Regions from separate parts of the Bacillus sp. T3 genome, predicted to be linked through region 2. Evidence: riboswitches for the same ligand, from Rfam matches in the RefSeq annotation. Region 2 holds a riboswitch; the other holds the start of a gene.

Region 1 (21,863 bases), 1.5 Mb from region 2:
AGCATAAACGGATTGAAATCCACTAGCAAAATGTGTTTTAAATGAAAATGTGCTGAATCTACTACTACACCTCTCCTTTTACGACCGCACTCATTGAAAAATGAGAAGCGGTCTTTTTATTTATTTAACACTTTAACGTGATGGGGGACAGTCCCCCATCGCGGTAGTACGGTAAAGTGACAATGAATTGTCACAAAAATTCAAAATCTTTTTATTTTTTCTATGATTAAACTCACATACATTTTATATCTGATAATTTAAACTATTTAAAAAAGGGTTAGTTCGGAATTTAAATTATTATGAGAGGAGTATTAAAAGCATGATAGATTGGACGAATCCAATGAATAATGGTAATGGACTTGGTGAGGAATGGGGACCATATTCTCCACACCTTTATAATAGAGGGAATATAAGCTTCCTAAGTAAAGACTTTCCAAATGTACACTATTCGACTTCACCCCATTACCGGGATGGGGGACTATCACCGCGGGGATTGTTGCCAAGGGCTTTAATCGGTCATAGTGATTTGGATGGATAAGTTTTTTTCAATCAAGCAAAGAAAATGCCGCGGCAGCGTGCTCTGTTGCGGCATTATATTTTTACCTAATATCTATATTGGAAGCTGCTCGTAGTTTTATTGCTTCATATAGGTGTGTATCGGTGATCTTGTCGATTTTATCAAGATCGGCAATAGTTCGTGCTAGACGGATAAATTTTATTTGAACTCGATTTCTCCAGTTGCGCTTTAACGACAATTCTTGAAGATTTTGGAGTTGTCCTTGGGTTAATGGTTGATCTTTAATAAGAGTTTCAAAAGGTACTTTACTGTTCGTCATTTCCATTCCATAACGATGATATTGGCGTTCCCTAGCCTCAATAACTCTTTTTTGAACCTGTTCAGAATTCTCCTGTTTTTGGAGGATTGCCTTCCTCATATCAATCGCTTTTAAATTGATGTAAATATCAAAACGGTCCCTGATTGGGCCAGATAATTTGTTTTGATAAGCTACAACTTCTTTATTTGTACAAACACAATAGTGTGTGTTTGCACCACTATAACCACATGGACAAGGATTCATTGCTCCAATAAGAATAAATGCGGCTGGAAAAGATAATGTTGAACGGGCTCGGGCTATAGTTACATTCCCACATTCTATTGGCTGCCGAAGCATTTCAAGTGTTTTCCTTGTAAATTCAGCAATTTCGTCCAGAAACAACACGCCTCGATGGGCTAAAGAAATTTCACCTGGTTTCGGAATCTGTCCTCCACCGATGATCGAAATTCCAGATGCAGAATGATGTGGATTTCGAAACGGAGGGTTTTCATGGTCAATGATTGACGCCCCAGCTAATTGGTATAAACTAATCATTTCAAGTTGGGCATCCCTACTTAATGGCGGAAGAATAGACGGGAAGCTTTCTGCTAGCATACTTTTTCCGCACCCAGGGGGCCCAGTCATAAGCATATGATGTTCGCCTGCCGCAGCAACTTCCATTGCGTATTTTGGGTACGCATGTCCGATAATTTGTTGAAAAAAAAATCGTGACGAGGAAGGCATGGGATGTTTTCGCTCTATTTTGGATGTATGTTCTGTTTCTATTGGTGCTCCTAATAGATGCTGAATAACTTCTATTAAAGAGGATACATATATGATATTTATTTTTTCAAAGTGAAGGGTTGGCAGTGTTTCATCATATGGAATATATAATACTTTGAAATCTAATTTTTTTGCTGCCAATATCGCAGGGAGCATACCTACAGTGGGCTGGATGTTCCCGTCAAGCGAAAGTGCACCAATAAATCCGATTTGATCAAGATCTTGAATAGTTAAAAGGTTTAATGCCTTTAGTATCCCAATTGCAATGGGAAGGTCAAATTGTGGGCCATTTTTTCTAAGCTCTGATGGTGATAGATTAATCATGATTTTTTGACCGTTTATCGAGTATCCTGCTGAATAGAGAGCAGCAGCAACACGCCTTTTCGATTCTCTTACCGAGGCATCTGGTAAGCCAACGATTGTGATCGATTCCAGACCAAGTTGTGCATGGACCTCAACTTGAATACGGTACCCTTCAAGCCCTTTAAGTCCGACGCTTGAAACAAATGAGTTCACAGGATTTCCTCCTCCTCATCAGACTCTTCCTTTTCTACAAATTCACGGTAAGTTTGGTATGTTGGGGAAGAAAAAAATGACAGGGTTTTTGTTGGATCGATGAGGGGATTTTCTGTGAGGCCCAAGTATGCTGAGTAGCTGCTCCATGGGTAATCTTCTGCTTTTTGAACCATTTTCGCTTCAAGCGGATTGCGATGGATATAGCGGTTTACAATTAAAAAATATCTTTGAGATATAATGATCTTGGAGCCGTATCGACCTTGGAAAACATGTCCATCTGTATCTAGTTTTTTATTAAGGTAAATAGCGTAAATCGTGTGGATTTTTTGGATTATTTCTGGGATGTAGTTTTCCGGTGTTTCAAGCTGGAGATGGAGATGATTAGTCATCAAACAGTAGGAATGTAACGTAAATGGATACTTTTCGCGGACATCTTCGAGGATTTCAAGATATTTAATGTAATCTTCCTCTTCATGGAAAATCTCGGCATGCCTATTACCGCGGGCTGTAATATGACAAGCCGTTCCCGGGTACCACTCGCGGGGCTTTCTTGACATAAAGCTACCTCCTTTATCAGTTCTATTGCTATCATAAAATAACATACAACCGCAGTCAAATAAGAGCCTCAGTTTAACGCATTAAAGCATTGGGGGACAGACCCCCAATGCTTTAATGCGTTACTTTGCTACATAGGTTGCTAGGGTTTTTTGGACGTCGAAGATGCTTTTGTCCTTTTTGAATTGCTTGAGAATGGGTTCTTCCCATCCGGAAATCCAAATTTTTAGTTCTGCATCTAGGTCGAAGGTCCCTGCTGTTTCACAGCTGAAGTGTGTAATGCTTTTATATGGGATTGAATGATATTCGACCTTTTTACCAGTCATCCCCTGTTTATCAATTAGGATCATTCTTAAATTGGTGAACACCAATAAATCTCTTACCAGCTTATAGGCCTTTTCGACTCTCTCGTTATCCGTTACGATCATTTCGAGTTCTTTTCCAACTGCTTCTGCTTCTATTTCAGATACATTTCCGATAAAACCATCTAATATTCCCATTGGTCAATACTCCTTCGCTTTTTACTTATTAACATTATCAACTTTAAATTTCGGCCTTTTTGGAAATGCTCATAATACTCTTCTTTATTTTTATATTAGCATTGAAATGAGGTCAATTGAATAGGTAGGATATAATGTTTCGATTCCGCATACCGAGGTTGCTCTGTTTATGATTATTTTAACCATAATTTCCGTTTAAAATATCGTGTTGTTGTATGTATTGAATGCGGGATAGCTATTTGGGACCCTACTTCATTTATGTAAATTAATTTCCAACCTTATCACATGAAAGCGTTGGATCCTACTCATACTATGAGTGAGGTGAGATTAGTGAATATACTTTGTGTTTTAGCACTTATCCTCTTAAATCAGAACGTTGAAGTTCCAGCAGATAACTTATCCATTAATTCGAAGGGTGAGACCATTTCGGTCGTGAATCGCTCGGATTTTTTGCTGCCCGCTCCATTACTCCCATTTTTAAATCTTGAAGGTTTAGGACAGCTGGAGGACCAAGTCGAAGCACAAATTAAGAAAGAGCCCGTTAATGCGAGTCTTGACCAATCAGGAAATCTGATTGAGGAAAAAACAGGCGCAGTATTGAATCACAATGAATTTAGAAATCGATTCTATCAGTATTTTTATAGTACTGGTCCAAAAACAATCGAGGTACCTATCCAGCCAACCTATCCGCGGGTTGACAGTGAGCTTCTCTCTGATATTCGTACAGATATGATTGGTCACTATGTGACGTATTATAATTCCGGAAATCAAGAAAGGTCACATAATATTTCACTGGCAACAGCCGCAATAAACAATTCTGTCATTTTTCCCAGGTGAGACCTTTTCCTTTAATAAAGTTGTCGGAAAAAGAACAAAAGACAAAGGGTACTTATCAGCACCGGTAATCGTCAAGGGAGAGCTTACCGAAGGGATTGGCGGAGGGATTTGCCAGGTTTCTTCAACCTTATATAATGCTGTGGATCAGTCTGGAATGGAAATAATTGAACGCTATTCCCACAGCAAAAAGGTACCCTATGTCCCTGCTGAGCGAGATGCTACTGTAAGCTGGTACGGACCTGATTTTTCATTCCGAAATGGCTATAATCAACCTATCCTTATTAGGGCAATTGCCACCAATGGAAAAATGATCGTTATGGTTTTCTCATCTGAATCAATAAACAATATACCCAGATCGATCCCGCGCATGTTCCGGAAAATTGCCACCAGAAATACCTGCTCAATTATAATGAGCAGGTTTTTTTGTGGATGAATGTAGCCAGCGCTTTAATACTTTACCACAGCGGGGGTCTGACCCCCACCTCTTTAACGCTTTGCTTCGCCGGGGACTGTCCCCCGCCGCTTTAACGCATTACCTCGCCGGGGACTGTCCCCCACTGCTTTAACGCTTTACTTTGTTTTCAAGTAGTTGAGTAGCTGGGTTGGTGGGAGTGGCTTGGTGATGTAGTTGCCTTGGAATTGGTCGATTGCTCGGTTTTGGATAAATGTTAATTCTGCTGCTGTTTCTACCCCTTCGGCGACAACCTGCATATTTAAACCATGGGCCAACGTGATAATCGATTGGACTATTGCTGCTTTCTCTTCGTTTTGATCTACTTTCTCGATGAAGGACTCAGCAATTTTTAGCGCATCAATGTATCGGTATTTTTTCAAGGCACTTATGGATGTATCGCCAGTTCCAAAATCATCAAGTGAAACATAGACTCCCATTCTTTTAAGCTTAGCTACTCCATTGTACACCTCTTCGCTCTCAGCAGCCCACTTTCCTTTGGTTATTTCAACCTCTAAAAAACGCGGTTCTAAACCCGATTCAGATAATATTTCCTGAACTTTATCAGGAAAGCTCTTTTGGTTAAACTGCAATAGGGATACGTTTACAGCAATTCGGATTGCTGAATAACCTTGTTCTTGCCACTGCTTCATTTGGAAACAGGCTTCCCTCATCACCCAATCGCCTAGCCTACTAATTAATCCTGTTTTTTCAGCAATAGGAATGAACTCTGATGGTCGGAGTATTCCCCTGACTGGATGATTCCAGCGGATTAGTGCTTCAATTGCAATTACTGTTAGTGTTTTAGCATCGATTTTTGGCTGGTAGACAAGCGAAAACTCTTGATTTTCCAACGCTCTAGAAAAGTCATTTTCAAATTCAAATATTTTTTGACTCTGAGAAACAATATCCTCACTGTATCGTTTTACTTGATTTCCACCCATCCTCTTTGCCTGAAACATGGCTGAATCAGCAGATTGAACAAGTGATGTCGTGGTACTTCCATGATTGGGATAAAGAGCAACACCAATGCTGATCTTTGAATGAATCGAAACTCCCTCAATTTCAAATGGCGTTTCAAACCCTTTAAGAATCGTTTCAGAAAAATTATCAATTTCAACTTCATAATTTTTAATACGATAAATAATCGTAAATTCATCTCCGCCCAGTCGGGCAATGAACCCCTCTTCTCCTACAATCGTCCGAAGCCGTTCACTTGTTTTTTGGAGCAGCTCATCCCCAGCTAAATGACCTAAATGATCATTTACGATTTTTAAACGATCGAGGTCCAAATAGAACAAAGCAAGTTTGCCTCGCTCTTGCTTAACTGAAGTGAGCAATCTTTCGAATTCAGATAAAAAATAATGCCGGTTGGGAGTCCAGTCAATGAATCGAAATAAGCCATTTGTTGAATGGTTTGGAGGTGTTGCTTTTGTTCGGTAATGTTTCTGATAAAGGCAAAAATCCCGGTAATCTCATGATCATCGTTCGTTAATGGCATAATGCTAATGGCAACATTGGCAATTTCCCCATGAGTATCTCTAATTTTTGTTTCATAGCGAATCGATTCACCTTGCAATACTCTATCAAATATCTCCTTTGCCTTAACCAGCTCTTTTTTGTAAACAAATACTTCAAAGTGCTGACCAATAATCTCAGATCGAACATAGCCGAAGTTTTCGATACCAGCTTTATTGACATCCGTAATAATCCCATGAAAGTCCATGATTATAGCTGCATCCATGTTGGATTCAAACAAACGACGGTATAATTGTTCACTATGTTTTAAATGTGTTACTAACTGTTGTTTCTCAGTTACATCTGCAACAGTACTAAGAATAACCGTTTCACCATTGAATTCCCCAAGCTTCACCCTAAATTCAAGTGCCATCGACACTCCATCTTTTCTAGAAATCATGGCCGTATAATGCTCAGGAACAGCCTTATCATGTATAAATCGTTTTCGAACAGTTTCAGCAAGCATTGCACTTGTTTTAGCATCAAATATTTCTGCCTCATTAAACCTTTTACCTATAATATCTATTTCTTCAACGTCCAAAATGCTGCTTAATCTTTTATTTGCATAAATAAATCCGTTCTCACCGTAGATATAACAACCAATTGGTGCATTATCGAGGATTTGCTTGAGTTGATTATATTTCTCTAATAAAAGCTGATCTGACATATTGTTCCTTTTTAGTGCAGGATAAAATAGAAGATAAAAAATCGGTGCCGTAATAATGATCATAGATAGCAAACCAATAATATCCTTCATCCACTTTGAAATAGTTAAGTCTTCAAGTATCCCTTCTAAAAACAATTCACGAACAACACATCCGATTAAATAGGAAATAACCAATTGCATAATAACCTTTGGAACACTTATAGATAAATGATTATGCTTCACAAACATACTCCTCAAAACAATAATAAGTCTTTATAAGAAAAAAATAACATACTACCATATAAGATACTACTATCATTGCACGATTACGATTAAAACAAACATTTAGCACCGCCCCTTAAGTCCAAAAAAAATGCATAGGTTGAAGTTCAACCCATGCATGGACTCGTTCAATTATGCTTTATGAACATTAGCAGCTTGCGGGCCACGTTGGCCTTGTTCAACATCAAACGTAACCTCTTGACCTTCTTCTAGCGATTTATAGCCTTCTGATTGAATAGCTGAAAAATGAACAAATACATCTTCTCCACCTTCGCGCTCAATAAAGCCAAAGCCCTTCTCACTGTTAAACCATTTTACTTTTCCACGTTCCATTTCGTTGCCTCCTAGCACACAAATATACACAAAAATTCAAATGAATCCTGCAAATTGTATTATATCCATTAAATTGAAATCTTAAACACAAATTCCATTTTAAGGACAAATTCATAACTTAATACATTAGGACAAGGTATGCTGAATAAACATTAATTGTTTGAACAAACAGTAATGATATAATTTAGTTACACGGTAAAGTCATTATGCGAGAAGAGGAAGAGGTACATTCCTTTTCCCGAAAAAGAAAGGAAGAAAAACAATGTCTATTTCTTTGATAAAGAAACAGGCTCTTAGTGTTCTTAAGGGACAATGGGGCTTGGCAGTATCGCTCACGTTAATCGTATTTTTAATCAGTTCAATCATTCCTAGTATTTTCGAAGGAATTTTTAGTGGAAGTTTTTCAAATTGGCTTATGCAAGACACTGTGCCGCCTCTTGCTAGCTTAATTAGCACATTGGTCTCCATCGCCTTGATTCCATTGACCGTTTCAGCTCTTTGGTTTTTCTTAGCATTGGTTCGTATGGAAGGTCCGAAAATTTCTGATGTATTTTCGGTATTTAAAGATAGTAAAACATATTTTAAGCTGATAGGCGCATCCCTGTTAATTGGCATTTTCGTCTTTTTATGGTCCCTTCTGCTCCTAATTCCAGGCATCATTAAATCCCTTTCATATTCTCAAACCTATCTATTGTTAAAGGACCATCCTGAATATTCAATCCTTGAAGCTATTACTGAAAGTCGAAAGCGGATGAATGGGTACAAATGGCAGTATTTTTTATTAAATTTGAGCTTTATTGGCTGGGCAATTCTATCCATAATTACCTTAGGTATTGGCTTTTTGTGGCTTTCACCTTATATTTCAACTGCAACAGCTACATTTTATAATGAGTTGATTAGCTATCAGGATCGATATAAGGAAGAAGAACCAATTTAAACAAATTGGCTGCGATAAAGATCGGTGATGATATTAGAGCACTATGTTGATTGGAGTGGAAGGTGCGAAAACTCCTGCGCGGAAAGGGAGCACCTGGAGCGGAAATAAACAGACAAATACAATATAAAAAAGGCTGTTAGGGGGGAATCTCCTTAACAGCCTTTCCTATTAATTTGAAATTGAATGAAGTCAACATTTTAATCTGTGTTATTACTCTATTAAAAAGAATTTCTTTTATAACTTAAATATAAACATTCGACTGGAAATGGGTCGGATTTTCAAAAAATATTTATTTTCCGTCTTTGATTTCGAGTAATTTTAGTCTTAATTCATTTTCCATTGATGAGAGTTCCTGTTCTGCAGCTCGACGTTTGTGGCGACCTTCTTCTTGTATGCGAAGAGTCTCTTCAAGGGTCGAAACAAGGCTGGCCTGAGTTTTCTTTAGGGTTTCAATGTCAACAAGTCCGCGCTCATTTTCTTTTGCGGTCTCAATTGTATTGGTTTTCAGCATTTCTGCATTTTTTAATAAAAGCTCATTCGTCGTCTTCGAAACTTGCTTTTGTGCTTCTACTGCATGACGCTGCCGCAACAAGGTTAGGGCAATTGCCACCTGATTTTTCCAGAGTGGAATCGCCGTCACGATCGAAGATTGAATTTTCTCCACGAGCGCTTGGTTTGTGTTCTGGATTAGGCGAATTTGTGGCGCACTCTGAATCGTAATTTCTCGGCTTAATTTCAAGTCATACAAGCGTTTATCAAGACGGTCCGTGAACTGAATCATATCATTTACTTCTTGAAATTTCATTTGATCCTGTGTCGTTTCAGCGGCCTTTTTCAGAGCCGGAATGGTTTTTGTATTAAGCTCTTCAAGCTTCAATTCGCCTGCTGCAATATAAATATTTAACGCATGGAAGTATTCCTTATTTGTCTCGTATAGCTTTTCAAGCATTCCGATGTCGGACAATAACACGTTTTTGCTGCGGTCCAACTTTACACTGATGCGATCAATCTGCGCACTTGTTTTTTGGTATTTGGACAGCACCTCTTGAATCGAGCCTGAAATTTTGCCGAACATACGCGAGAATAACCCCTGCTTTTCTTGCTTCAGTTCATCCGGGCTTATTTCATTCAGTCGCTTCATCAAGTCATTGATGATTTCCCCGACTTCACCGACATCCTTTTTTTGCACATGCTCTAGCATCGTATGGGAAAATGATAACAGCTTGCTTTGCGCCTGTGTCCCATATAAAATCATCGATTGTTGGTTCCTCGGATCAATTTGCTGGGCAAGTTGGATTGCCTTTTGCCGGCTTTCTGGTGGGATTACATCAATTAGTTTAACTGGCTTATCTTGTCCAATTTTTTGTTGCTGTAACTGGGGCTGTAATGGATCATCCTGAGCATTGGGGTCTTTTGTCTCTCCAAATGGATTTGCAAGCATATCATCCAGTACATGGTCGGTGCGATTGAACAAAGTTGGTTCTTTTTCACTCATTTTTTCAACCTGCTTTCCTCAATGAATTTAGAATCTTGTTTGGTCTTAATCGCAAATTTTGCGACATCTACTTCGAAATTCAGGTGATCAATATCATCGGAAAGAACAACGTATAAGTCTTTTTCAATAACTTTTGATAAGTCGTTTAGAGTCTGGCGTGTCATACGCAACGTGTCGTTAAGCTCAAGTGTTTTTTTAGGCTGACTAGATAAGAGCGCATATTTTTCAGAGATCTCTACAATTGAATCGAGATGCGAAAAATAAAATTCCTCAGCTTGATAAAACCGCTTCGGTTCTCTTTTAGTTAGGTTGTATATCCGTCGTGTAATTCGGACAATATCGATTCTTTGCTTAAACGACGGGATTTCGCGGATATGAAAAACGGAACGGTTTAAGCGCTTGATTTTTTGTTTTGCTTCTTCTAAATTCTTTTTTATATAACGATATTCCTTTCGTGTCAGCTGATTTTTTTTCAGGAAATGGGTCTTCAGCACTAAAGAAATAAGCCAATAAACACCAAATCCGAAAGCCAAAGAATATGCTGATGAAGGCCAAAAGGTTTGATCAAATACGAAAAAGCTTAACAGCCATGCGGATATGGCTGTTGGTATAGCAGCGAATATTCCTACAAAAAACGAAATAAACGGGTTCATTGTATATCGACTCCTGACTTTTTAATCCATACTATTCATACGTACAATTAAGAACAATGTTTCAATCTCAACACAAATTATAAAGTCCTTATTTTTGAATCTTCACTCTATACTTACAGAATACACCAAACATCCCCAATTTCCTATAGACCACAAAACTAAATAACACTAAGACCAGAGACCTAGATATTCTGAAGAAATAAACGAAAGTTCCTTTATCGTATTAAAGCAGCGGGGGACTGTCCCCCGCTGCTTTAATGCGTTAATTCTATGATATTACCAAATAATTTCCAACACAATACCCCGTACGCTGTTATTTACAATTAATTCCAATTATAGCTTTCTCGTAAAAATTATTTTTGTACCCGAAACAATTATTTTAAGATATGTTTTTGCGACAATTTCCAACCCTATAAAAAGCCATAAAAACCTCTATATATCAAGTTTCTAACAAGTATTTCATGTTTCGAAATAATATTATTTTTTATATAACTTTAGCAAAAACCTGCTCCCTAAACCTATGAAACACATGTATATTATTCCAATATCCTGCTAAATATTATATTTACATCAAGATAATTTTACCTAGAGGTGTACCATGTTTAGTCGGATTAAAATGTCTCGTCGCAAACTATTTCGAAAAGCCTTTTCAGATTCGCACAAACAAAACAAAAATACATCGATCAATGTTGAAAAGAGCACTGTCATGACGAATAGTAAAGGGGCTCGTTTAGATCAATTTGAGCAAGTGAGCCAATCTCTCCAACAGAATAGAAATTTTCTTGAGACTTCATTAGGACGGAATGTCGGCGTAATTAATAGAGGCTTTAATATGGGAGAAAACTCATCGCATCCTGCTCTTTTATTTGCCATATCCGGAATGGTTGAGACAACCGTTATTAATGAAAATGTTTTAGGTCCGTTAATGAATATGTCTCCACCTAATTCGAGTCTGCCTCTTTTAACCTATTTAAAAGAATCGGTTCTCTCTGTGGCAGAAATTGAGTATGAAATTAATCTTCATCTAATCGCCAATGAACTTTTCGGTGGGAAAATCATTGTTTTTATCGAAGGCGAGGATGCTGCGCTTGTTATTAATGCACAGGCGTGGGAAATGCGAGGAATCGAACAGCCTATTACCGAAACAGTGATAAGGGGTCCCAGAGACGCTTTTACTGAAGACCTTTCAACTAATATCTCACTGCTAAGAAGGAGAATCCGTAATCCAAACCTGCGCTGTGAGCCTTTCATAATTGGGAAGCAAACTCATACAAAAATCGTAATTGCTTATATTGACGGAATTGTAGACACAGAGATTTTAACAGAAGTGTATCGGAGACTGGAGAATATTGATATAGATTCAGTTTTAGAATCTGGCTATATTGAACAATACATCGAGGATGCTCCCTTTTCTATTTTTCCTACGGTCGGCAATCAAGAAAAACCAGATATTGTCGCCGCCCAATTGCTCGAAGGAAGAGTTTCGATTTTTGTTGATGGTACTCCAATTGTTCTAACTGTTCCCTACTTGCTGATTAATCATTTTCAAGTTTCTGAGGACTATTTTTCAAGACCGTATTATTCAAATTTTGTCCGTGTGTTGCGCGTCGTAAGTTTCTTTATTTCCACCTTATTGCCTGGAATTTTTGTTGCAATCCAATATTATCATCCGATCCTAATCCCTTTTTCATTGCTCGTTAAATTCTTTGTAACAAGAGCCAACGTTCCATTTCAGCTTTATATTGAAATCATTGTTATGCTGATTGTTTTTGAGATTATTCGTGAATCCGGCCTTAGGATGCCAAAGCCTGTCGGTCAAGCGGTCAGCCTTGTCGGAGCCCTCATTTTAGGAGAGGCAGCTGTACAAGCTGGCTTAGTTGGTATACCAGTTGTCGTTACGGTGGCTTTAGTCGGTATTTCGTCTTTTCCAGTAAATTCACTCTCAGAACCAATCAGTTTATTACGAATCGTGTTTGTCATTGCCGGCGCAACCTTTGGTCTGTTTGGAATCCTGATTGTCGGGATGATTGTAGTCAGTCATTTGGCCTCACTAAGATCCTTTGGTGTACCCTTTACCGCTCCACTTTTTCCAATCAAAATCCAAGATTGGGGAGATAGTATGATGCGACTTCCACTTTGGCTTCTTACTAGACGCCCGGTTACCTTTAAGTCTCGAAATCCTGTCAAACAAAAGTTAGGGGGGCTTTCTGGTGAAGGACGTAGAGGAAAAGAATAAGCATCCAATATTATTATTTTGTATCCTGCTCACAATTGTTTTTCTTTTATCCGGATGCAATAGAGAAGAACTCGATGGGATGGTCATTCTCTCAGCAATCGGAATTGACCAAATCGAGAATGACAAAGTAAAGCTGACGCTTGCATTAATTGACACTAGGCCAACTGAACAGCAGGAAGCAAAAGGGATCCATGTCTATACCAGTGAAGGCGATACGATTTTTGATGCTGCACGAGCGTTGATTGATAAAGTCGGAAAACAACCAATATGGCCCTATATTAAAATTGTTGTCCTCGGCCAGTCCGTGACAAAGACGAACATCCTTCCTTATTTAGACTTTTTAAATCGAAACAATGCCGTTCAGCCAAATCCTTATATTCTTTTATCAAAAAAGGATGCCAGTGACATTATTAAAGCCAAGGTTGACTTCTCTTCGATTCCCGCTGTGATTATCGAGAAAATGCTTGAGCAACAAGGCGAAGTTGCATTCACACCTGCTATCAAACTTCACCAGTTTACAGAGATGATGCTATCTCCAAAGCGGGTTGGCTATTTGGCCATTATTGATACCGTGAAAAAAGGGAAAGAAGAGATGCCAAAAATTAAGAATACAGGAGTCATTAAGGATGCAAAGTGGGTTGGTAATTTAAATACTCAAGAAACAAGAGGACTGCTTTGGCTAAAAGATGAGGTAAAAGGCGGCATTCTTGTTATTCCAGCTTTACAAGGAACTGGAAAAATCGGATTAGAAATACTGGACCAAACAAAGTTAGACATTAAACCAAAATTTGCACATGGTAGCATTCAATCAATTAACGTTGAGTTGAATTGTACGGTAAGTATCGGAGAAATGTTAACCGAGTATACCGCCTTAAATCATAAAAAAATCGATGAAATAAAATTGATTGCAGAGCAGGTGATAAAAAAGAAATCCTTGATTCTGTCATTAGAGCAAAAGAGATGCGAGTAGACATATACGGCTTCGGTGAGGTAATACACCGAACAGCTCCATCATTTTGGAAAAATAACCGGCAAGATTGGGATCATCAATTTGCCAGTATCCCAATCGAGGTTAAGGTGAATGTAGATGTTCGAAATTTAGGGTTATTCAATTATTAGATTGCTTAAGGGAGTCTTTTTGCGATTTTTTGCAATCAAATTCAGGTTCTTTTGGGAGACAACAAATACATAAGAGAAACCGGTGAAGTAAATCCATTATAGTATCGACATGTGGTTTATGGGGTTCAGATTATAAATTCATGAATGTTTCAGAGAAGCTTATTCAAGGTGCTTACGCCCTGATAAGCTTTATCTTTTTCATCACAACACTAAGAGGAGGAAAATATGGGTAAAACAGCCATTGCAACGAGACAGATTTTCTTTATTGTTACCCCTCTTATCGTGATTCCGGGTCACTTTTTCTTGATAAAGGTCTTTTTAGATTGGGCCTGGAAAGGATACATGGTTGGGGATGATCCTTGGATTTGTCCCTGGTCTGCTACTATTTTTTGCCATGGCCATTTTAAGCGAAAAACTGTATGGGAAAACCCTTGTTGAGCACGCACTCGAAACACTCGGACCCTTTTTCGGTAGGATGCTGACACTTCCACTTATTGCTTTTTTCTTTATTCACTCTTGTTTAACTTTATATGGCTTTTCGATTTTCATCACAGCTGTATTTTTGCCACAGCATCGTCTGTGGTTAATCGCACTGGTATTTGCGATTGCCGTATTTTATACGGTCCACCTAGGGATTGAGGTCATTGCCAGAGTATCGGAATGGATTATTATCTTAAATATTTTAGCCGGTATATTTGTCTCATTGGCATTAAAGCCACTGAAGGACTATAAAAAGCTACTTCCGATTATGGAAAATGGAATCGATCCAATTATCCCGGTCATCCTCGTTATCCTAGCCTTATTTGGCGAAATAATTGTCCTGTTAATGATCAATATTCAGCGGCCCGAGCAAAAGTCGATTTCGTTTCGAAAAGTATATCTTCTTACGTTTATCGGAAATTTAATTATTTTTCCTTCTACAGCTGCTGGGGTAATTGCGATCTTTGGTGAAAATCAAGCGACAAAATTTATGTATCCAGTTGAAAGTATGGTTCGTTTAATTAATGTCGGCTTTATTGAACGCTTTGATATTTATGGACTGACCATCATGTCAGTGTCCGCCTATTTGCGGCTCGCTCTTCTCCATTACGGAGCTAGCGTCGCTGTCGCAAATTGGTTCAAACTAAAGGATTACCATCTAGTTAACTGGGTTTTGGGTGGTTTAGTTTTAGTGGTCTCCTTGAATACCTTTGATACGGCAATTGATTTTTATGATTTTATGGAAAAATATTATGTATACGGCCTCGTGTTTAGTGCAGCTATTCTTATTTTGGCCATAATTGTGGTGGTTGCTTCAAAATATAAAAACAGTGTGAAAAAAATAAATGACAGTCACAGGATGTCATAAGCATTATAATAGAAAAAAGCTGTGAACCCCCTCTATTTGGTTCACAGCTTTTTCTAAGCTTCATTATTGCTTTAACGTTGGGGTTAAATCGCATTCTTCTAATGGAATAACCTTTGTTTTTTTAACCACTTTATAGCCTAACCATACTACTAGGAACAATGGTAAGCCGATATAGGAAACCATTACCCCGTACCAATCGATTGAATCACCCATGAACGCTTGATAATTTTGACCTAAAACAACAAACGCACAAAGAACGAATGCAAAAATCGGACCGAATGGGAACCATTTTGCTCGATATGGTAGTTCTGATAGGCTGCGTCCTTGTGCAGCAAAGGCTTTACGGAAACGATAATGACTCACAGCAATTCCTAACCAAACAATAAAGCCTGACATACCTGATGCATTTAGTAACCAAATATAAACGGCACCATCACCGAATAAAGAAGCGAAAAAGGCAACAAGTCCAACAGCAGACGTTACAAGCAATGCATTAACGGGAACACCACGTCCATCAACACTAGCTAAGAATTTCGGCGCTTTGCCTTCCTTTGCAAGGTTCCAAAGCATACGTGTAGATGCATACATTCCAGAGTTACCTGCTGATAAAACGGATGTTAAGATAACAGCATTCATTGCTGATGCAGCAAACGCAAATCCTGCACGTTTAAATATTAGCGTGAACGGACTAAGCGTTACATCGCCACTTGCTAAAGATTCATTTGTAAAAGGAATTAGCATTCCGATCACGAAAATTGCTAATACATAGAATAATAGAATGCGCCAGAACACTTGGCGAACCGCGCGCGGTACATTGCGGGCTGGGTCTTCACTTTCACCTGCAGCCACCCCAAGAAGCTCTGTTCCTTGGAAGGAGAATCCGGCAACCATGAAAATTCCAATCATCGTGAAGAATCCGCCATGGAAAGGTCCATCTTCTAGCATAAAGTTAGAGAATCCAACAGCTTCTCCCGTAAATACTCCAAAAATCATTAAGATACCGACAGCAAGGAAAATAATAATCGTCACTACTTTGATTAAAGCGAACCAGAACTCTGACTCACCAAAACCTTTAACAGACATATAGTTTAATCCGAACATGATTGCTAAAAATAGTGCGCTCCATAGAAGCGAGGAGCTATCTGGAAGCCAAAATTTCACGATTAAAGCTCCAGCAACTAATTCCGCTGCTACTGTAATCGCCCAGTTATACCAATAGTTCCAACCAAGCGCAAAGCCCAATGATGGATCAACAAATTTTGTTGCATAGGTACTAAACGATCCTGCCTCCGGCATATAAGATGCTAGCTCACCAAGACTTGTCATTAAAAAATAAACCATGATTCCTATAATCACATAAGCAAGTAGTGCCCCTCCTGGGCCTGCTGTATGAATCGCCGATCCACTTGCTAAAAATAGACCTGTACCAATTGCTCCACCAATGGAGATCATCGATAAGTGACGAGCTTGAAGGCCACGCCTTAATTGTGGTTCTTGCTGCTGTGCTTCATCCGACCTGGGTAAAACACGTGCTGTTGCATTGTTTTGACTCATATAAAAAAACTCCTTTTCTTTTTTTAATAGGAAGGAGTGTATTATTTCAATAAAAAAAGCCAACGATTTTCGCAGGCATTCTCTATTTAACACCATCAAACCTTCCATTAAGATAGCTCAACACACCTGCCGTGGTTTATGACAAGCGTGACAGTTCTGTTCCTATTCGGAAACAGCCCCAGCCAAGGCTCTTTAGAGAAAAAGTCCAAGCTTCGGCGATTTTACCTTTCAAGTAACTTCATTGATGTCTCTCCATCTCCATTACTTTACTAATCAAAACCGCGACCTCTACCTCATCGGTTAGGATGAGGGTAAAATATTATATTAGTAGAACATTTTTAACTATAAATCCAGCCGAAAGAAAAGTCAATAACATGTTTTTTCCTAAGCTGGAAAGCAAAAACGCGTTAATGTACTGGGGGACAGTCCCTCACAGGAGTAACGCATTAACGCAATAGGGGACTGTCCCCCACTACACTAAATTGTTAAAGTAGTGAAAGCTTGTCCCCCATTGTCTTCCTATACGCCAAATTTCTTGCGGATCTTTTTCACGATGCCTGCGCCAACCATCTTATCGGCAGTGGCAATAATTTTTTTAATGACTTCTAACACATCCTGATCGCCTGCCCAGTGCTCCCTTACGATGTCAGGGCTCGTATTATTTATTATGTTATTCAGTACATAGGCGGCAACGGCGATATCATCTACATAACCGATTGGACCCATCAATGCTTCAGGAACCAAATCTACAGGGGAGATAAAATAGGCAATTGCGGCTCCTAATTTGGCTTTATCAGAAAAGGTTACATTGTTATCAACCGATAATTTACATAACAAATGGAATAGATCTGGACCAAACATTAATATTTCTACATATTTATTCGTCTTGCCGTCCTCACTTTTTCCCACCACTGCATCTTCTTCCTAAAGCTTTGATAAAAGTCTTCATGCTCCATCATTCCGTTCACCTCTTTCTTCTCATTATTACTATTATTCGACAAAATTATCCCAAACCCCTTGCAATGTTTATGTCATAATTTTGCACAAAACTTAACAAATTAACGCGCTGGGGACAGTCCCCCAGCGCGTTAATTCGTTGCAGTGATGATGATTAAATTTTCCAAGAAATTAGTTCATTTGGCCGTGGATTTTCTTATATGCTAGTACGCTGGTGGGCTAATTTATTTGTGTGTACAAAATAAATTGTTTCATATAGTGAATATAGTTATAAAGGCTTTACATTCCTTTATAAGAGGTGAGTGTGATGAAAAAGAGGGCCTTATTTACCGTACCGATTAGCATATTGCTTATTGCGGTAATCGTTACTTCTTTCTTTCTAATGAGCATTAAACCAAACACTTCTCACATTGATCAAGCTAAGAAGCTAGCTGAATATTCTAAGCCGGCCGTTGTTCGAGTCTATGACTACGCCATCGTTCAATGGGAGTTATATGACGTTTTCCCTGAATTGGAAGCACTCCTTCAACAACTAGATTACCAGACCTTTGTTGGTGGATATGGTTCAGGTGCCATTATTACGCCTGATGGATATGTCGTAACCAATGCACACGTGGTTAGCACTACCCAAATGTCGGATGAAGAAATTCTGCAGGAAGCCTTAATCCAACTCTCCTCCATTGTTGCGGAGTACTTCCAAACGGATATTGAAACGGCTTATGTATATTTAATTCAAGTTTTAGGATATACAAACCTGACAAGACAGACAGAGGTATACTTACCTGGGTGGAGATGTACTTGATGGCGAGATTAAAAGCTACGGCTCACCAGTGGGTGAAAAAGATGGAGACTGGAAGGACGTTGCGGTCTTAAAAATAGAAGGTAAAAACCTTCCAACATTGAAATTGGGTAATTCCGATGCCGTAGAAGATCAAGAAAAAGTATGGGCAATTGGTTACCCTTCAGTAGTAGAATTTAACATACTATCAGTTGATTCTTCATTAGAGTCAACCATGAACTCCGGTGAAATTTCGGCTACATCTAAAAAGCTGGAAACAGGAACGAGCGTCATTCAAATTAACGCTGCAACGTCAACCGGTAACAGTGGTGGACCAGTTATTAATGATAAAGGGGAAATAGTAGGTCTCCTCACCTTCGGCTCAGAATTAACTGGATTTGACTTTATGATGCCGGTTAACACCGTAAAAGAATTTGTCAATCAAGCTGGCGCCAAAAATACTAGCAGCGAAACAGATAAATTATTTAAGGAAGGTCTGGACCTGTATTGGGGTGGATACTATAAAGATGCCTTAGAAAAATTTGAATCGGTTAAACGAATCTTCCCAAATCATTCATCTATCGATAAATACATTACCGATTCTGAGAAAAAGGTAGATGATAGTAAAATCCTCTGGTCTAATTATTCGACTATCTTCTATATAGTCGACGGTTTGGCAGGATTACTGATTATCATTTTAATGCTGTTTACGTTTGTTTTCGTTCCGAAAAAACCAAAAGTGATGGCGATTACTGCTGGAGGACCCGCAGTTGATCATCGAGCAGGACCAAGAATTACTCAGCAAACAGAATCGCTACCAAGAGCCGGAGCAGGACCTGGATCGGGACCAATCGCTGGAGCGAGTCCGCCGACATCACCTAATCATAATGCACCAAACCAAAATAATGTTGGAAATATAGATAGCCCAGATGCTCAGCTCAGCAGTCAGCAACAGCAAACACCACAATCGCCGAAAACGGATGATCAAAACAAAAATGAATAATGCCTGGGCTAATAAAGCGGGAATGGGCATGGGCAAACACAATCCCACATTATAAAATATGAGACAAACAAGCGGACTAGAACTTCAATTCTAGTCCGCCTGTTTCATTTGGAGGTTTGTCACTAACGCACTAATGCAATGGGGGTCTGACCCCCACTACACTAACGCGATAAAGCAGCGGGGGACAGTCCCCCATTACTCTACCGCTTTAAAGCAATGTTTTTAGTAATCTACTAATTATGTAACCGAACGATGGTAGTCTATTGGTGGAATCGGGTGTTTCGAGAAATTGGATCATTTCCTTGATTTGTTCTGTATCTGAGAAATCGATCAAATCAAATATCGCATTAATCGCTTCTTCTCGTTGTTTTATCGGTAAGTAGGTATTCAAGCCTAGGCGATGAATGGTTTCTTCAGCAGCACGGTTATGATTGGCCCCAATAACCGTTCCATCAAAGCCATATTCAAAATAACTTTCACAATTCGGATCAAGCGGTGAGACCATCAAATCCGGGTCAAACCAATCCTTTTTTGAATGGCCACAGAAGTCGGAAACCTCTTTGTCATGATGAACCAATTTTCCCATGCAAGAGGCATGAAGATTTCGGTAGTCTAACTGCAGTGATCTAAATTTAGATTGTGGTCGAAAATGCTCAATATGAATATTATTTCTGGTCAAACTGAGACCACAATAACAACAAAGCCAGTACTGTTCATCTAGCAAGCTTTCGCGGACAATATTTTTGATGGCCGGAGGAATCGTCGGGTAGCTTGCAGAACCTCCGGCTGATTTCTTCCAATGTTCAAATGCACTTGGTGAGGGCTTTTTTTCAATATGCTTCATTGCCCCAAGCTCTCTTTTCTCCGAATAATCATATCCGCTTTGACCAAATTCGGATCATCACTGCCTAAAATCTCAACTAACTGTTCCTGCATTCGTTTCGCTTCAACAAGCTTAGACTCCATAATGTAACGAAATAGCTTTTGCAGCATATACTTTATTTCCTCATTTTTTTCAGCCACACCCATAAATTGCTCGAGGATCATATTTGAATCTTTGCCAAATAAAGATGGTACACTGCGAACCTTGATTTCCTCACCATCTTCCTCCTGCGTTACAAAAAAGATTTCAGCATCACTCAGCTCGCCCAATACTTGTGGAGAATGGGTGGACAGGATAAATTGAATATTAGGAAATGTAGACTGAAGCAAGTTGATTATTTCACGCTGCCAAGCTGGATGAAGATGAAGCTCAATCTCATCGATTAAGACAATCCCTTCCCCTTCCAAAGGGTTTTCAAGACTTGGATTAGCCAATGCTAACCGTCGCGCCAAGTCGCCAATCATTGCAAGCGTGACTTTCTCACCATTTGATAATTGGTTAACCTCAAGGCATTGCTTCCCTTTCGTAACAATCACTCGAGCTTTCCCATTCCGTAGCACCTTTAAATCCGAAAATCCCGGTAAAAAATTATAAATCGCCTTTCGAACTGCATTGAGCTGATTCTCCCATGATGGTTCTAGGGACGCTGGTGCTGATTGCAAAGGCTTGGCGGCGTCCTCCTCTTGACTAATAGAATCCGTCCCAGCCCGCAACGACTCAATTTGAGACTGTTGCAAAAACCATTCAAAAAACGACCCAAAATCAACATCCCGCGAAAAACATTGGTGATAGGCTGAATAAGGATCAAGGCCCTTTCTCGCCTTAATTTTCTCTGGGATATCCTTCACATTCCGATGCACCGGATAATTGACAAAAATCGGTGCATTGAAGCTTTCATCCTCTGCTAGTTTTTTATGTAAATGGGAAATTATTTCTTTTGTTGTATCCTTCACGACAAGCTTACTGCCGGCTTCTGTTGCCTTTATTTTCGTTAATTCCAGTTCGCCTACATGCCCATCGTAGGTCAAACTGCATTTAATTTTTAATCCCTGATTTCCATTCTTAATATCAGTCTCACTGAGGCTTATTTTTTTAGAAATACCATAAGAAAGAACTTCAACAAATCTTGATAATACTATAATCGCTGCATTAAGAATCGTCGATTTCCCAACCCCATTCGTTCCCACTAACACCACATTTTTTCCACAAAAACGTAACTGTAATTGATTAAATCCACGAAAGTTTTCTAATACAATCTCTGTTATTTTCAAAATTGAACACCTCTTGACCCAAATTCAGGAAATGCCTTTAAACTAATCATATCATAATCCTTGACAGCCTCCTACGGTTGGTGAGAAACTGCAAAATATCAAAACATTCATTTTGTCTATTTTTACTATCGAAATATATTGATATAACGAACTATAATATTACTATTAAACTTTTCATAAAATCGTACGTATTCATTTCCAGATAATGTTCCGATGGTCCAAAGCGACGTCGAACAACAGCATGTCAAATACAGTAATTTGGATGGTCCGCAGTGACTATTGAAAGGAGACTTTTTAAATGCTGCCTCGTGATGGTATTTTTCACTCAGTTTGCTCGCTCGATTGTCCAGATCAGTGTGGCTTACTTGTTCATAAACAGGATGGAAAAATAGT
Region 2 (9,289 bases):
ATTTACTTTGACAAAAATAGTAATCTTTCACATTAAAAAGGAGAGATTCGACATTTGTTAAGGTCGAATCTCTCCTTAATTTGCATAAGTTTAGCAAATTTTGCGCTTACCCCGGAAATAAATTGAAACAGGAAATAAACTATTTTAGTATGTCCAATTTATTATTTGTTCTGTGCAAATTAGAATGAGCTTCTACAAAGCCAAAATATCATTCTAGCTTAATTTAACACTTCAATTTGACTGCCAAGTAGAACAGCACGTAATGTGTTTGTTTCTTCATCATTTAATGGTAGCAATGGTAAACGAACGCCACCAACATGAATTCCTTTCATATTTAAAGCGGCTTTAACTGGTGATGGATTTGGAGCAGCAAATAATGCTTTCATGATCGGAAGAAGGCAACGGTGTGAAATACTTGCTTCCTCTAACTGTCCGTTCTTAAAGCTAGTCACCATGTCTTGCATTTCATTTCCAATAATATGAGAGGCAACAGAGACAACACCCGCTCCGCCAATGGCTAGAATAGGGATGGTTAAGCCGTCGTCACCACTATATACACTAAAATCACTAGGTGTTTCACGAATGATTTCCGCAATCGCATCTAAATTCCCACTAGCTTCTTTTATTGCAACAATATTGTTTATTTTTGAAAGTCGAACAACAGTCTCGGCAGAAAGATTGACGACACTTCGTCCGGGAATATTATAAAGCATGACTGGCAAGGAAGTTGCTTCTGCAATCACTTTAAAATGCTGATACATGCCTTCCTGTGATGGCTTGTTGTAATAAGGTGTGACAAGCATGATTCCATCAACACCAGCCTCTTCAGCAAGTCGAGTTAAAATGATCGAAGCTCGAGTGTTGTTGGAGCCCGTTCCAGCAATAACAGGAACTCTTCCATCAACAATTTCGACGACAAATTGAAAAAGTGCTACTTTTTCATCTGAAGTCAACGTAGGAGATTCTCCAGTTGTCCCAGCTACAACAATTCCATCCGTACCGTTTGCAATTAAATGATTAACAAGTGTTCTCGTTGCATTAAAATCAATTTCTCCATTTTGATCAAATGGTGTTACCATCGCAGTTAAAACCTGGCCAAAATTCATTATTCTCACCCTTTAATTAATTTTTTTCGTAATTTGAGGTGGATAGGCCTAACAAAAATCAACGCAAAAAAGCAGCAACGAGGGATCGCTGCTGCAGTAGAAACAAATTTAAAAATGAGTTCCTATGCGTGAGATAGCCCTCCATATAGGTACCCCCTATATGACAGTTCTGTATTTATTCAATAACAGACCCAGCAAATGGAAAAATGAGGTTCCAACTGCTTCGGCAAATTCCCCTTTCTGCAATTATCATAGGATCTCATTATCCTCAAATTGCTTACTAATGGTCTTTGCGCCTCTATGCTCACTTCAAAAGGTATTGAAGTAAGAAAATATTTAATTGATTGTAAATATAACAAAAATTTATGAATGTTTCAAGAGTATTTATGTAGATTGCGAGAAAAAAGAGAAATTTGACCTAATCATTGTGCTTGGACCTTCGGGTGGAATTGGACTTATGGTAGTGTAAATTTATTTGGCTATATAAACTTTGTTAGATTTTCTGACAAATTCATGGAAGTTCCTGACAAGCCTTGTCATAATAAGACTATTCAAAGAGATTATTAGAAATTCATACAATCAAAAACATCAAAATATGCTCATGAAAAGCAGTAGTTGTTCAGAATGAAAAGACCTGGTGTGTCTTTATCCTATTTATGACTACTGTTTTTTCATGGGCTTTTATTTGTGGAAATAGACCATTTGAATCGTAATATATATAATAAATGGATGAATGGATAAATTGGGGGAACAACAATGGAACAATATATTTTGTCACTAGACCAAGGTACAACAAGCTCTCGAGCAATTTTATTCAATAAAAAGGGCGAAATCGTTCATATTGCACAGAAGGAGTTCACACAAATTTTTCCAAAACCAGGTTGGGTTGAGCATAACGCAAGTGAAATCTGGGGCTCCATTCTAGCCGTAATAGCCGCATGTTTATCAGAATCCAATATTAAACCTGAACAGGTAGCCGGGATTGGGATAACCAATCAACGTGAAACAACTGTTGTCTGGGATAAAGAAACCGGAAATCCCAGTTTATAATGCAATCGTTTGGCAATCACGTCAAACAAGTGAAATTTGTGATGAGTTAAAGGGAAACGGTTACAATGATTTATTCCGAGGAAAGACAGGGTTGTTAATAGACGCTTACTTCTCCGCGACAAAGGTAAAGTGGATTCTCGATCACGTCGAAGGTGCACGAGAACAAGTAGAAGCAGGAAAATTACTATTTGGGACAATTGATACGTGGTTAATTTGGAACTTATCTGGTGGAAAAGCGCATGTAACTGATTATTCGAATGCATCTAGAACGTTAATTTATAATATACATGATTTGAAATGGGATGAAGAACTGCTTGAAATTATGAATATTCCAGCCTCTATGCTTCCAGAAGTCCGTCCTTCATCCGAAATTTATGCGTATACCGACAAGTCCCATTTTTTTAGTCAAGAAATCCCGATTGCAGGTGCGGCTGGTGACCAACAGGCCGCCTTATTCGGTCAAGCATGCTTTGAGCCTGGTATGGCGAAAAATACCTACGGCACAGGCTGCTTTATGTTAATGAATACAGGTGAAAAGGCTGTTCGTTCAGAGCATGGGTTATTAACCACGATCGCCTGGGGCTTAAACGGGAAAGTCGAATATGCATTAGAGGGAAGTATTTTTGTTGCCAGGTTCAGCCATCCAGTGGCTTCGCGATGGCTTGAGAATGCTGAAAGATGCTAAGGAAAGCGAGAATTATGCAACGAAGGTTGAATCTACCGATGGAGTTTATGTTGTGCCTGCTTTCGTTGGTCTCGGTACACCTTATTGGGATAGTGAAGTTCGAGGTGCAGTGTTTGGACTCACGCGCGGAACATCAAAGGAGCATTTTGTTCGGGCAACTTTAGAATCACTTGCTTATCAAACAAAGGATGTCTTATCTGCTATGGAGGCAGATTCAGGAATTGAACTTAAGACGCTAAGGGTCGATGGTGGTGCCGTGAAAAATCACTTTTTAATGGACTTTCAAAGCGGAATTTTAAATGTTCCTGTACAACGCCCGACGGTCAACGAGACAACTGCACTTGGCGCAGCTTATTTAGCTGGATTAGCAGTTGGCTATTGGGGAAGTCAGGAAGACATTGCGAAACAATGGGCAATTGAGCATTCCTTTGTACCAACAATGAACCAAGAAAAAAGGGAGTTGCTCTATACTGGCTGGAAAAAAGCGGTCCAAGCAACAATGGTGTTCAAATAGAATATATATTAACAAAACCGTACTGTTTTCTAAAAACGTATCAACTTTATCTTAAATATAAGTTAATACGTTTTAAGTGACTAGTTAAATTCAGAGAGACCAAAAATACATTTTCGCATATAGCGTCAGTGTGTTTTTGGTCTCTTTTATATATAGGAGGTAGACATGAAATTTACTACTCTTGACAGAGAAACGCACATCGATATTTTAAAAAACGAACGATTTGATCTGTTGGTTATAGGTGGAGGGATCACTGGTGCAGGCATTGCGTTAGATGCAGCAGCACGTGGTTTGAAGGTAGCTCTTGTCGAGATGCATGATTTTGCGGCTGGAACATCTAGTCGATCAACAAAGCTAGTTCATGGAGGTTTACGATATTTAAAGCAATTCGAAGTCAAGTTGGTCGCTGAAGTGGGGAAAGAGCGAGCGGTGGTATTTGAAAATGGCCCTCACGTGACAAAGCCAGAATGGATGCTTCTCCCCATTTACAGGGGTGGTACCTTTGGGATGTTCACTACCTCCATTGGAATCTTGGCCTATGACTTTTTAGCAGGTGTGAAAAAGAAGGAACGAAGAAAGATGCTAGATGCCAATGAAACCCTTAAACGTGAGCCATTATTGAGAAAACAAGGTTTAATGGGTGGGGCTGTTTATGTGGAGTATCGGACGGATGATGCACGGCTTACCATTGAAGTCATGAAAGCAGCGGTTGAAAAAGGAGCAGTAGCTCTAAATTATGCAAAAGCAGAGGCATTGCATTATGAAAATGGAAAAGTCGCTGGTGCCATTATCTCCAATGAATTAAATGGAACAAACTTTACGATCACAGCTAAAGTGGTCGTGAATGCGACTGGGCCATGGGTTGATTTTATTCGGGAAAAAGATCATTCAATAACTGGCAAAAGATTAAAATGGTCGAAAGGATCACATGTCGTAATCAATCAAACGAAATTCCCGTTACAGCAAGCCGTGTATTTTGATACACCTGGATGGAAGAATGATGTTTGCGATTCCGCGAGACAATAAGGCCTATGTTGGTACGACTGATACCTTCTTTGATGAGAAGATAACGCACCCGGAATGACGGAAAGTGAGTGCACCTATATTCTTGATGCGATTAACTACATGTTCCCTGATGTGAAGGTGACGGCAGAGGATATAGAGTCAAGTTGGGCAGGATTAAGACCACTCATTTATGAAGAAGGAAAGGATCCTTCAGAAATCTCGCGGAAGGATGAAATTTGGATTTCTGATTCAGGGTTAATAACCATTGCTGGTGGAAAGTTAACGGGTTATCGCAAAATGGCGGAATGGGTGGTCGATACTGTTGTCAAAAAACTTGCGCTATCTCATCAAACAGTGTTTCGTAAATGCGAAACGAGAACTATTCCTATTTCTGGTGGGGATGTTGGCGGTTCGGAAAGATTTCCTGAATTCATCCAATCTCAAGTCAAAATTGGGATGACATTGGGATTAACAAAAACGGAGGCGGTTCATTTGGCATCAAGGTATGGCTCTAACGTCCTGGAATTATATAAAATTGTGGAACAAAGAGGCGAAGAAGCAAATCGCTTTAACTTGCCAATCGTTTTATTTAGCAAATTAGTTTACGCGATTGAAAATGAGATGATTGTAACACCTGTTGACTTCTTACTTCGTAGAACCTGGAGATTTATTGTTTGATATTGCGGTAGTATATCGTTATATGGATAGAGTGATTTCTTACATGGCGCATACCTTAACATGGACGAATGATCAAATTATGTATTTCTCTAATGAACTTGAGCAGGAGATTAGACGTGCAACTGCTCAGTTCTAATGCTTCGATATTTACTCCAGCTTTGAAAGGTGATTTTGTTAGAAACCACTCAATGAAAATGGTAAAATGATAAAACATACAGAATTAAAGGGGCCAACTGGAATGAACAAAATTGATATCATTGCTCGTAGAATATTAGGCTGGAAATTAAATAGTTGGGACAAATGGTATGACTTTGAAAAAGATATGATTATTCATGATTCTGAGTTTCAACCAGAGCAAAACCTTGACCACGCGATGATCATTGTCGAACGACTGAAAGAATTGGGTTTTACTTATACGCAAAATGGAGATACAGAGGTTTGTTTCAATCAAATTTGCGCAACGGGGGATACGCTTGCTAAAGCGATTACGAATGCTGCTTACGAACTTGCAGAAAACAACCCCATTGCGGCAGAATGGCTGTAGAAAATTCAAACATACCATTAAGCAAGGAAGCAGGGGAAGGTGCTGCTTCCTTTTCTGTTATGTGATTTTATAGGTCCCGCTATTCGTTTACAGTATCAACCGTAAGCAATTGATCAGGAGGTCTTTTCCCACTTTGTAAATCATTAATGGTTAATCCAAAATCCATTTGCAAGTGGGGGTAATCTTTAAAATTTACCCAATCGCCACCCCATTCAAATCCAAGCTCTTTCGCAATTGTTACAACCTCTGTCCAATCTGAAGTCGCATTCCCGTTTCCGTCATATTGGCGATCCCAAATAACATCTCCTGTTGGTAGCTTGAGCGCAAAATCGATCGCTAGACCGAAATTATGGTACGACTCTCCTCCTTTAGCATTTGTAACAATTGTTCCTTCTGTTGAACGGCCTTGTTCGTATAATTTATTCTGATCGGCAGCGCTTCGAAAATCATCGGTAATGATGACGGTAATTCCTTTTGCAGCTGCTTTCTCTATGAGTTGATCCGTTCGTTCCTCGACGACTGGGTGAAGTGAGTCAGGCATTGGCGCATTCTCATTACCAACTGGAATTGACAGAAAGCGAAGGTATAGAATGATTCCAACTAGTGCGAGGAGTAACGTGATGAATGTGCTTCTAATCCGTTTCAGTTTCAAGTTAGCTATTCCTTTCTTTTAAACTCTTACTCTTACTTATTAAGACGATCAAAGACCTGAGAAAGATTCAAAAAAATAATAAAAAGGTCACATAGACGATTTATGTGTCTAAATGACCGATTCTTCGTTCGTATCTGCTTGTTCATTTTTTTCTAGCTTGATGCCTCCTCTTTTAAGAAGGTTCATAAATGCATCGGCAATTTGTGGGTCAAATTGTAGTCCTTTGTTCTTTTCTATTTCATGGATGGCAAACTCTATTGTATTGGCATCATTATAAACCCGTTTTGACGTCATTGCATCAAAGGAATCAGCTATCGCCATGATTCTAGCCGACACAGGTATTTCATTGCCTTTTAAACCTTTAGGATAACCATTTCCATCATATCGTTCATGATGATAATGAATCATATCTAATACCCCTAAATTTTGGATCAAAGAAAGATGTTTTAATGATTCGTAACCGATGCTCGGATGTTGTTTGATAATCTCATATTCTTCATTGTTCAATTTAGTAGGTTTTGTCAAAATCATCTCCTGGAACACCGATTTTTCCTGTGTCATGTAAAAGCCCCCCAATATATAGGGCTCTGCAAGAAGTTTTAGATAAACCCAATTCATTTGCAATCATCATCGAGTACTTTGCAACATTTTCAGAATGGTTTGCCGTATACGAATCCCTGGAATCCAATAATTTCGAAATCGTCATTATTAATTCTGTTTTATTATTTTTTTGAATGTGAAATTGTTTGGTAAATTCAACGGCAAGAAAGGTAACGGTAAAGTAAACAATCAATCGTATGATAAAGGTCAAGTTGCTATCAAGTTCACCCGTGCTGATGGTCCTTAATTCTACTAAAATAAAAGTAAAAAGAAGGTGAAACCATCTTGGTTTAGAGTAGTAGCCAACTCCTAAAAAAATTGCAATTAGCACGAACATTGAATTAAAGGAATCAAACCAGAAATTTAAAATGGGGATGGTTAATATAGAAGCATAAAAAAGACTCCGATATAAAACAGTATTATCGACAAAGAAGTTAAACTTGGAATCCAAAAAAAGCCCCCTCTGTGTTTATTTTTTTCAGCAAAAAGGCTTAGATTACACAGTGTATTTAATGATATTTTATAAGAAACTTCTAATAAAAACAGACACAATTCTTAACAGATTGTGACATTTGGAAGCATGAAAATAAAACATGTATTTATCTGCTAGGATTTTGGAATATTTAAGTAAATACGAGATTCGTAACTTTCCTTTTCAGTATTGAAACGAATTGGTATAGTTATAGAAACAAATATATTTCGTTTTTCAAAGGGTTGAGGTGTGGAAACGATGGATTTTATCGCAATTGATTTCGAAATTGCCAATAATGATTTAAGCAGTGCCTGCTCGTTGGGGATGGTATTCGTTAAAGGAAACAAAATAGTTGATGAGAAGTACTATCTCATCCAACCTCCGACACTTGTCATGGATGATAGGATGTCTAAAGTTCATGGCCTTACAATCGAAGATGTAAAAGACGCTTATCGTTTTAATGAAATATGGAATGAAATTCAGCATTACTTCCATGATTCGCTGGTCATTGCTCATAATGCACAATTTGATATGAGTGTGCTAAAGAGTTGTTTAGTAGAATATTCACTAGAAATTCCGAAGTTTCATTATACATGTAGTATTCCAATCAGCACACTCGCCTGTCGTGATATAGGGATTAGCGGCTCTTTGAAAGCTCGAACAAAATGGTTCGGAATCCAGCTCGACAACCATCATAATGCATTATCTGATGCAAGAGCATGTGCAGAATTGGTGATTAAATGTGTTGAGTTGAAGGAGAAAGAATCGATTCATTCATATCTTGAAATGCACGGGGAATTTATTTCTGTTCGTCTTTTTTCAGAGTTAAGACATCAGACTACCTTTTATAAAAGAAAACAACAGAAGAAGTTTTCGAAAATTGATATACATGAGATTACTGCTTCGATTAAGGAGTTTGATGACCAACATCCATTTTTTGAACAACAAATTGTTTTTACTGGGGATTTGCTGAGCATAGATAGAAAAGAAGCGATGCAAAAGGTAGTCGATGTCGGTGGTATAATAAAAAGTGGGGTCAGCAGAAAGACAAACTTTCTCATCGTTGGAAAGCAGGATAAATCACTCGTGGGGCCTTCTGGTATTAGTACTAAAGAAGTGAAGGCGAATGAACTAATTGAGAAGGGTTTCCCAATTAAGATTATTAATGAATCAGCGTTTTTAAGTCTACTTAATAAATAACGATCCTTCTTTATATAGAAAAGTAGAAATAGAAAAATACAATCGATGATGAAGCAACTGAAAGGAGCTTTGTCATGTTTTTTAAATTAACTAAAGAGCAACAACAAATGATGATATTAAATTGGTTGAATTTGGAATTACGATAAGATCGGTGCAAAAGATATTATTTTTGAAATGAAATTTACAAAACAAAAAGCGGTTGACCATCATCTGTTCTGAGGCCAACCGCTTTTATATTAGGCTGTGTTAAAGAACGATGTTGATTTTTGAAAACAATGTTGATTGGAGCACCTGGAACGGAAATCAACAGACAAATTTAACACAGCCTATATTTATAAAATAATACTTTACTACTGAAAAAATAGGTAGTAAACTAACTATATAGTTAGTGCGCTAACTATACAGGAGGAGAACATGGATAATATCGGTTATTTATTAATGAAGGTTTCAAAGGATTTAAAATACACACTATCAACAAAATTACTACAATATGACTTAACTACTGCTCAATGGAGTGTTCTTAAATGTCTAGACCTAGAGGAGAAGCAGCATACGACCCTTATAAGGAGAACAGCAGTTGAACTTGCAGCAAAATTAGACTTTGATAAGCCAACCATTTCAGGGATTTTAAAGAGACTCGCTGATAAAGGAATGATAGTTAAGGAATCTCATCCACATGACAGAAGGGCATCTGTTATTGTTTTGACTGAAAAAGCGAGAGGGTTGATTCCAATTCTTGAACAAATTAGTGATTCCATTATAGAAGAATCGTTACAGAGCTTT

What was found. A riboswitch is a leader RNA that binds a small molecule or an ion and turns the genes downstream of it on or off. The one in region 2 is predicted to bind lysine.
Region 1: another riboswitch for lysine. It lies ahead of RGF10_RS03070 (amino acid permease); the one in region 2 lies ahead of dapA (4-hydroxy-tetrahydrodipicolinate synthase).

Annotation. Positions count from the first base shown of each region.
Region 1 is NZ_CP137761.1:596,471-618,333, reverse strand. It holds gene RGF10_RS03145 (Hsp20/alpha crystallin family protein) at 1-26, shown strand, start outside; gene RGF10_RS03140 (hypothetical protein) at 320-538, shown strand; gene RGF10_RS03135 (YifB family Mg chelatase-like AAA ATPase) at 600-2,114, opposite strand; gene RGF10_RS03130 (transposase) at 2,111-2,671, opposite strand; gene RGF10_RS03125 (PH domain-containing protein) at 2,792-3,169, opposite strand; partial or broken gene RGF10_RS03120 (VanW family protein) at 3,482-4,416, shown strand; gene RGF10_RS03115 (putative bifunctional diguanylate cyclase/phosphodiesterase) at 4,577-5,797, opposite strand; gene RGF10_RS03110 (PAS domain-containing protein) at 5,731-6,864, opposite strand; gene RGF10_RS03105 (cold-shock protein) at 7,036-7,236, opposite strand; gene RGF10_RS03100 (DUF975 family protein) at 7,499-8,173, shown strand; gene RGF10_RS03095 (toxic anion resistance protein) at 8,463-9,668, opposite strand; gene RGF10_RS03090 (5-bromo-4-chloroindolyl phosphate hydrolysis family protein) at 9,665-10,321, opposite strand; gene RGF10_RS03085 (spore germination protein) at 10,920-12,557, shown strand; partial or broken gene RGF10_RS03080 (Ger(x)C family spore germination protein) at 12,532-13,676, shown strand; gene RGF10_RS03075 (GerAB/ArcD/ProY family transporter) at 13,999-15,024, shown strand; gene RGF10_RS03070 (amino acid permease) at 15,088-16,476, opposite strand; lysine riboswitch at 16,684-16,877, opposite strand; gene RGF10_RS03065 (YkvA family protein) at 17,098-17,490, opposite strand; gene RGF10_RS03060 (hypothetical protein) at 17,843-18,337, shown strand; gene RGF10_RS03055 (trypsin-like peptidase domain-containing protein) at 18,366-19,316, shown strand; gene RGF10_RS03050 (retron system putative HNH endonuclease) at 19,525-20,160, opposite strand; gene RGF10_RS03045 (AAA family ATPase) at 20,157-21,470, opposite strand; partial or broken gene RGF10_RS03040 (molybdopterin-dependent oxidoreductase) at 21,769-21,863, shown strand, end outside.
Region 2 is NZ_CP137761.1:2,088,925-2,098,213, forward strand. It holds gene dapA (4-hydroxy-tetrahydrodipicolinate synthase) at 219-1,106, opposite strand; lysine riboswitch at 1,233-1,415, opposite strand; partial or broken gene glpK (glycerol kinase GlpK) at 1,863-3,355, shown strand; partial or broken gene RGF10_RS10875 (glycerol-3-phosphate dehydrogenase/oxidase) at 3,521-5,174, shown strand; gene RGF10_RS10880 (BC1872 family protein) at 5,277-5,582, shown strand; gene RGF10_RS10885 (M15 family metallopeptidase) at 5,662-6,234, opposite strand; gene RGF10_RS10890 (HD-GYP domain-containing protein) at 6,343-6,759, opposite strand; gene RGF10_RS10895 (HD-GYP domain-containing protein) at 6,743-7,285, opposite strand; gene RGF10_RS10900 (exonuclease domain-containing protein) at 7,565-8,506, shown strand; gene RGF10_RS10905 (MarR family winged helix-turn-helix transcriptional regulator) at 8,921-9,289, shown strand, end outside.